2 regions of the Peribacillus sp. NPDC101480 genome follow, and region 1 is predicted to be linked to the other one. Evidence: a T-box and tRNA genes for the amino acid it is inferred to sense, from the RefSeq annotation. Region 1 holds a T-box; the other holds one or more tRNA genes.

Region 1 (3,422 bases):
GCGGCTATAATCGGATCGTTCCGATTTATCAAACGATGGATCAGCGTTACGCCGTTCTTCATAATGGCCGTTTGTATTACCTGATGCCCTGGCTCAATAATCAGGGGGACGGGGAGCGCGATGAAAAACATAAGCAAATGTTCAGGGAGCTTGCTCGGATGCATACACTTTCCGTTAAGGAAATACAAGTGGATATTGAGGAAAGGGAAGCCCATTATGAGCGGACGCTTGATGCCTGGAATAACGAGAAGGACTTTATGGATGAGTATATTGTCAGCTGTGAAAAGAAGTGGTATATGTCTCCATTCGAAATGACGGTTTGCTCTTTCTACACTGATATTTCACAGGCGCTGAAGTACTCGATCAAGAAGTTTGAAACCTGGTATGAAAAAACGAAGGATAGTGAAAAGGTGCGAACCGTGGTCACGCACGGAAAGGTTTCTTTGAAGCATTTCGTTTATGATGAGCGGGGGTATGGCTACTTCATCAATTTTGAGAATTCGAATACGGCTCCGCCGCATTTCGATTTACTGCCATTTCTCGTTAAATCGGCCAGGACCTATCCTGTCCAATGCGATGACTGCGTTGACTGGCTATATAACTATTTTCGTTATTTTCCGTTGAAGGAAGAAGAATTGCTGCTCATGCAAAGTTATCTGGCATTCCCTGGATCAGCTTTGGAATTAGTGAAGAGTTATTCCGATGGCAGGATCCATCGTTCAGAGCTTGAGAATGTTACTCAACTGCAGCGGCAATTTTGGCTTCTGAAAAATATTGAATATATGGTGATGAAAATCGAAGAGATCGAACAGCAGAAAAAGGCTGCTGCCGAGGCTGCCAAAGAAGAACAATCACCTCCAAGCTAAATATACATGATTGGATTATCTCCAGTCATGTATATTTTTTTGCTGTAAGGGAATAATTATATCCATTCGAAATATAAAGACATGGCCAGGAAAATAAATGCGATTAGCAGGAGCATATCGAAGAAAGTCGGAAAAATCAACGTGCGTAATCCTTGGAATACGATAAAGGGGACGATGAACTGCTGGCAGACACCGCGGAATTTCTTCATCCAAGGCGGTAAAGTATAGGGAGTATATCTTCGCTTCATATTATTACCTTCCTTTTTAGGACTTCTTATATTCTATGGGTGGGCAGTGGAAAAGGTGATAAAGCCGTCACATTCACTGTTCCTGGAGGATAAAATAAAGAAAACGACCTTGAATGTATCAAATGGGATGATTCCTGGGAAAGTAAGCGAAAAGATGATTGACTGGAGCCCCATATTTTTTGTACTATATACTATATGCATTCAATGAATTTACATATGAATATAAATCAATGCAAAGACCGGAAATAGTAAGATGATATGCACTTTTCAGAGAGGAAACCAAATTGGTGCGAGGTTTCCAGGCAGCAGCATCCGAAGTCGTCCGCGAGCAGTCTTCGTGAACCTCTTAGTAGCGAAGGCCGGTGAAGAGCCGTTATCCGATTTGAGAGCCGAAAGAGTTTTTTTCTTTTTCGGAAAAAAGGTGGCACCGCGAACAACTTCCTTCGTCCTTTTGTGATGATGGAAGTTTTTTTTATGCCTAAAAAGGAGGAAATGATATGGAAGAGAACCAAATTTCTATGCCGACTAAATATGATCCGCAGACGATAGAGAAAGGCCGCTACAAATGGTGGCTTGATGGAAAGTTTTTCGAAACGACGGGTGACGATAAAAAAGAACCATACACGATTGTCATCCCGCCGCCTAACGTGACAGGTAAGCTTCATCTTGGTCACGCTTGGGATACGACACTTCAAGATATTTTAACACGCATGAAAAGAATGCAAGGCTATGATGTTTTATGGTTGCCGGGCATGGACCATGCCGGTATCGCCACTCAAGCGAAAGTAGAACAGAAACTTCGTGCGGAAGGCATGAGCCGTTATGACCTTGGACGTGAAAAATTCGTAGAAGAGACATGGAAATGGAAAGAGGAATATGCGAGCCATATCCGTGAACAATGGTCAAAGCTGGGTCTTGGACTTGATTATACACGTGAACGCTTCACTCTTGATGAGGGGCTTTCAAAAGCTGTGCGCGAAGTGTTCGTTTCGCTTTATAACAAGGGCTTGATTTATCGCGGCGAATACATCATCAACTGGGATCCATCGACGAAAACGGCCTTATCCGATATCGAGGTTATTTACAAAGATGTGCAGGGCGCATTTTACCATATGAAATATCCGTTGGTTGACGGATCAGGTGAAATCGAAATTGCCACCACCCGTCCAGAAACGATGCTTGGTGATACTGCTGTTGCTGTACATCCTGAAGATGACCGTTATAAACACTTGATCGGCAAAATGGTCCGCTTGCCAATTACAGGCCGGGAAATCCGGATTGTCGGTGATGATTATGTCGATATGGAATTCGGTTCAGGCGCGGTCAAAATTACTCCGGCTCATGACCCGAATGATTTCGAAATCGGGAACCGTCACGATTTGGAGCGCATCCTTGTCATGCATGAAGATGGCTCGATGAATGAAAAGGCTGGTAAATATGAAGGCATGGACCGGTTTGAATGCCGTAAACAAATCGTCAAAGACCTTCAGGAAGAAGGAGTACTCTTCAAAATCGAAGATCACCTTCACTCAGTCGGACATTCAGAGAGAAGCGGTGCTGTTGTTGAACCATATCTTTCGACGCAATGGTTCGTTAAAATGCAGCCGCTGGCTGATGCATCCGTTGAGCTTCAAAAAGGATCAGATGAGGAAAAAGTTCATTTCGTACCGGATCGTTTCGAAAAAACGTACCTGCATTGGATGGAAAATATCCGTGACTGGTGCATTTCCCGTCAGCTTTGGTGGGGTCACCGCATTCCAGCCTGGTACCATAAAGAAACAGGTGAAGTGTATGTAGGTCACGAAGAGCCTGCGGACGCTGAAAACTGGGAACAAGATACGGATGTTCTGGATACATGGTTCAGCTCGGCATTATGGCCGTTCTCGACTATGGGCTGGCCTGACAAGGACAGTATCGATTTCCAACGTTACTATCCAACCGGGGCACTTGTGACAGGCTATGATATCATATTCTTCTGGGTATCACGGATGATTTTCCAAGCTCTTGAGTTCACGGGTGAACGACCATTTGAAGATGTGCTGATCCACGGACTCGTTCGTGACGAACAGGGGCGCAAGATGAGTAAATCGCTTGGCAATGGTGTCGATCCGATGGATGTCATCGATCAATACGGTGCCGATTCACTGCGTTACTTCTTGTCTACTGGCAGCTCGCCAGGACAGGATCTTCGTTACAGCACGGAAAAAGTGGAAGCGGTCTGGAACTTCTCCAATAAGATTTGGAACGCATCCCGTTTTGCTTTGATGAACATGAATGGCATGACTTATGACGAAATCGATTTAAGCGG
Region 2 (3,422 bases), on a different contig from region 1:
ATAGTGCTCGTTTTAAATCTGCCTGCCAGTATTTCCAGGTATGATTACCTTCAAATTCTTCATAGAAGTACGGAAATCCTTTTTGATTTATTAATTTATGCAATTCCCTGTTGGGCTCTATGAAGTTTGCCTTCTTGCCATCCGTCGTCGGAACATCCGTTTCCCCAGTCCCGATCACATGGTAAAGTTCGAGAAGATGCGGATCCTCAAAATTACGTACAGCATCCATTACTGCCTCATTGGCAAGTGGCGACTGCATGATGCATTTCCCAAATGTATGCGGATACTTTAGTGCGGCCAATAAAGAAACTGTACCGCCAAGAGAGTCACCGATCAAAGTTCGACCATGTCCCATTTGATAGGTAGGGAATTCATCATCTAAAAACGGGACAAGTTCATGGGCAAGAAAACGTATGTATGCAATGTGCTGTTCCCCGTCGGGATGATATTTGCGCCTGCGGTCAAAGCGGTCTTTATAGGGAATGCCGACAATGATGATATTCTCAATCTCATCGTTCCCTAACAGTTCATCTGCTACCCGACCAATTCGACCCATTTGAAAATAATCACGGCCATCCTGAGCAATCACAAGCGAATATTTATACAGTGGCGAAAAATTAGCAGGTAAGTAAACAAGCAGTTCCAATTCTTCTGCTAAAGCTTCGCTTTTAAACATGTACTCTTTAATTGTGCCTTTGCGTAAACTCATTCTCCCGCACCTCATGATAATTAATAATGAAAAACAACTTACTTGATTATTTTAGCATAGCCTAGCGACTTTTTCCCGTGACAAGATTTTAGAATAGAAAATTTTCATTGTATTTTCTAAAAATTTGAATAATAAGGTGCTATAATAAAAGGATATAGAAAAATAATACAATAAAAAAGGTGGCGAATAAAATGGCAGATGTACAAGTACACAGCAGGGAAGTAACGAAGGCGGCTAAACGAACATTATTAGAGCGTGGTGTCAGTGTGGAGGCAATTGCAAAAATCGTTTATGAATTGCAGTTCCCGTATAAAGCTGATCTAAAGCTGGAGGAATGCATCCACAGCGTTGAGCGTGTCCTGTTGAAAAGGGAAATTCAACATGCCATTTTAGTCGGTGTGGAGCTGGATAAACTGGCCGAGCAAAAAAAACTATCAGAACCCCTGCAATCGATTGTTGAGTCTGATGAAGGGCTATTCGGAGTGGATGAAACGATTGCCTTTGGTGCAGTGCTCGGTTACGGAAGCATTGCTGTAACGACCTTTGGCCATTTGGATAAAAATAAAATAGGCGTCATACACGAACTTGATAAGAAGCAAGAAGGAATCGTGCATACCTTCCTGGATGATATCGTTGCTAGCATTGCCGCGAGTGCCGCCTCAAGGTTAGCTCACCGTCTGAGAGATGAAGAAGAATCGTTAACCGAACAGGAAAAGGACATCCAGGAAGAAGAAGAGTTAATCGGTTGAACCTTGATTAACAATCTTCAGCCAGACCTATCAAACCTAGCCTTAATGAGGCGGGCAGAAAGGATATTGGCCACTTTAAATGTCCGTTTTGTCTGCCTTAGAAAACAGAATGCGTGAATATGGCCTGGATAAATTTCAAGCACCTGTATTTTCCGCTGCGTGATCTTACCTTGTTCGGAGAGATAAATTATCTCCAATGGAGCATTTCCTTCCATATGTTTACGAAGTATATATTTCATTCCCTGTCACTCCTTTGCTGACTTGCTTGCTATCATTATATGCGAACGTACGTTTTATATGCAAGTGAAAAGGGAATGTTTGTTCGTGTTTTGCGGAGCGGGGAAATAAAATAAGAAAAAATTAAAACTTTTTTAATATAATGCGTTGACTTTTTAACAAAAAAACTTATAATAAATTATGTACTTAAGTAACCAGTCAGTCATTACATACGACTTGTTAGCTCAGTGGGAGAGCACTTCCTTGACAGGGAAGGGGTCGTGGGTTCGAATCCCTCACAGGTCATCAACTAACAAAGGCTCAAATCCTTGATATCACAAGGATTTGGGCCTTTTTTTATTTTTAAAAGAATATAGTTCATTTTGTATTATTTACTCAATTGGTGGCGGATGGAGAAGGATTAAAACGCATTACAGGTCAATTATTTGTAATAATTAATATTTCAAGGACTGTAGGTAAAGCCTTTTGCTTATTCAGCTCACGTTGGATGTTAAAAATAAGACCGTATTTTTGGCTTTTCTTTAAAAGGTACAAAATTATATTCTTCGGTAAAACCCACTTTACTATAATGTGTTGGATTACCTTTACTATCAAATACCATGCACGGGAATACTTCTTGGAAGCTCTGAACATGACGCATGAAGACTATGCAAAATATCGGCAAACGATGAAAGACTTCAGAGATGAATTTTCAGCTCACAGAGAGTGTGGTTACAACGAACCTGTCCCCTACTTTGATATTGCGCATAATGTAGCACTTCATTACGTTTCTTGGCTTGAAAAGTATAATACAATCCCTTCACTTGAAATGATGGTAGAAGAATATCAAGAAGAATTACAAGCAATGATAGAAAGTTTTAAAGTGAAATAAATAGAAGGAGGAAAGTATGGAAGAGTAATTAAAAGTAAAATTCCTTTCCAATTAGGGGTTCTATTAGGGGATTAATCATACTTCTCGTATGACTTCCCCTCCACTTCAGTATTATATGGTAAATGTTTCCTGGTTTTAACTGTGTGATTTTAATATCTCAACAGTTTATCATATTGATATAGGAAGAATAACTTAATCTACTACTATAATGAAGTAAGTCTTTAAAAGGGAAGTGATAGTTAAATGCTTTATATAAGCGATATCGAAAAGATAATTAATAACACATTAAATGAGCACAATTTGGATATTATTTATGAATTTGACAATAATCTAAGTGCACCTATGAGTTATAACGTATCGACCAATACTATAAAATTCAATTACCTTCAAGTTAACGGTTATAAAGGGAAAATTAGAATTAAAGAGACAGAGGAAGACTTTGTTAAAATTATTCTTTATCGTATGATTGGTTATTATTTAGATTTTAAGAAAAACAAACATGATTTAAGGATTTTAATGTATGGTCACGAAGAAGAAAAAGAAAAGCTAAAATCTGAAATAGAAACTAATGCTTGGGATTATGGGAGAACATTAATACCTGAACAACTATTGGAGTCATATGATAAGGTTCGTGAATTAGATAAAATGCTAATAAATTAATGTACTCTAAGAAAATGGTGCAGAAATGGATAAACCTTCTTCCTCTGAATGAGGAAAATTGCAGTTTTCCTCGTTATATCATGGCATACTTTTCAACTACACTCGTTATGTTAATAAAATAAAACATTCCTCCTATATCTATTTCTTATTTCAATACTGGGGGCCTATGGAAGTGACTTAGTAATTATAGTAACAT

Evidence for each region. A T-box is a leader RNA that pairs with one kind of tRNA and senses whether it is charged. The one in region 1 lies ahead of ACQKMF_RS03825 (valine--tRNA ligase), so its partner is inferred to be a tRNA-Val.
Region 2: it has a tRNA-Val gene. The T-box ahead of ACQKMF_RS03825 (valine--tRNA ligase) is inferred to sense a tRNA for this amino acid. The anticodon was not compared.

The regions. Positions count from the first base shown of each region.
Region 1 is NZ_JBNNSB010000001.1:756,953-760,374, forward strand. Features, by position in the region: gene ysxE (spore coat protein YsxE) at 1-866, shown strand, start outside; gene ACQKMF_RS03820 (hypothetical protein) at 923-1,114, opposite strand; T-box leader at 1,341-1,568, shown strand; gene ACQKMF_RS03825 (valine--tRNA ligase) at 1,612-3,422, shown strand, end outside.
Region 2 is NZ_JBNNSB010000004.1:133,444-136,865, forward strand. Features, by position in the region: gene ACQKMF_RS14950 (alpha/beta hydrolase) at 1-709, opposite strand, end outside; gene ACQKMF_RS14955 (phosphatidylglycerophosphatase A family protein) at 901-1,458, shown strand; gene ACQKMF_RS14960 (hypothetical protein) at 1,476-1,697, opposite strand; tRNA gene ACQKMF_RS14965 (tRNA-Val) at 1,909-1,980, shown strand; gene ACQKMF_RS14970 (hypothetical protein) at 2,327-2,566, shown strand; gene ACQKMF_RS14975 (hypothetical protein) at 2,810-3,226, shown strand.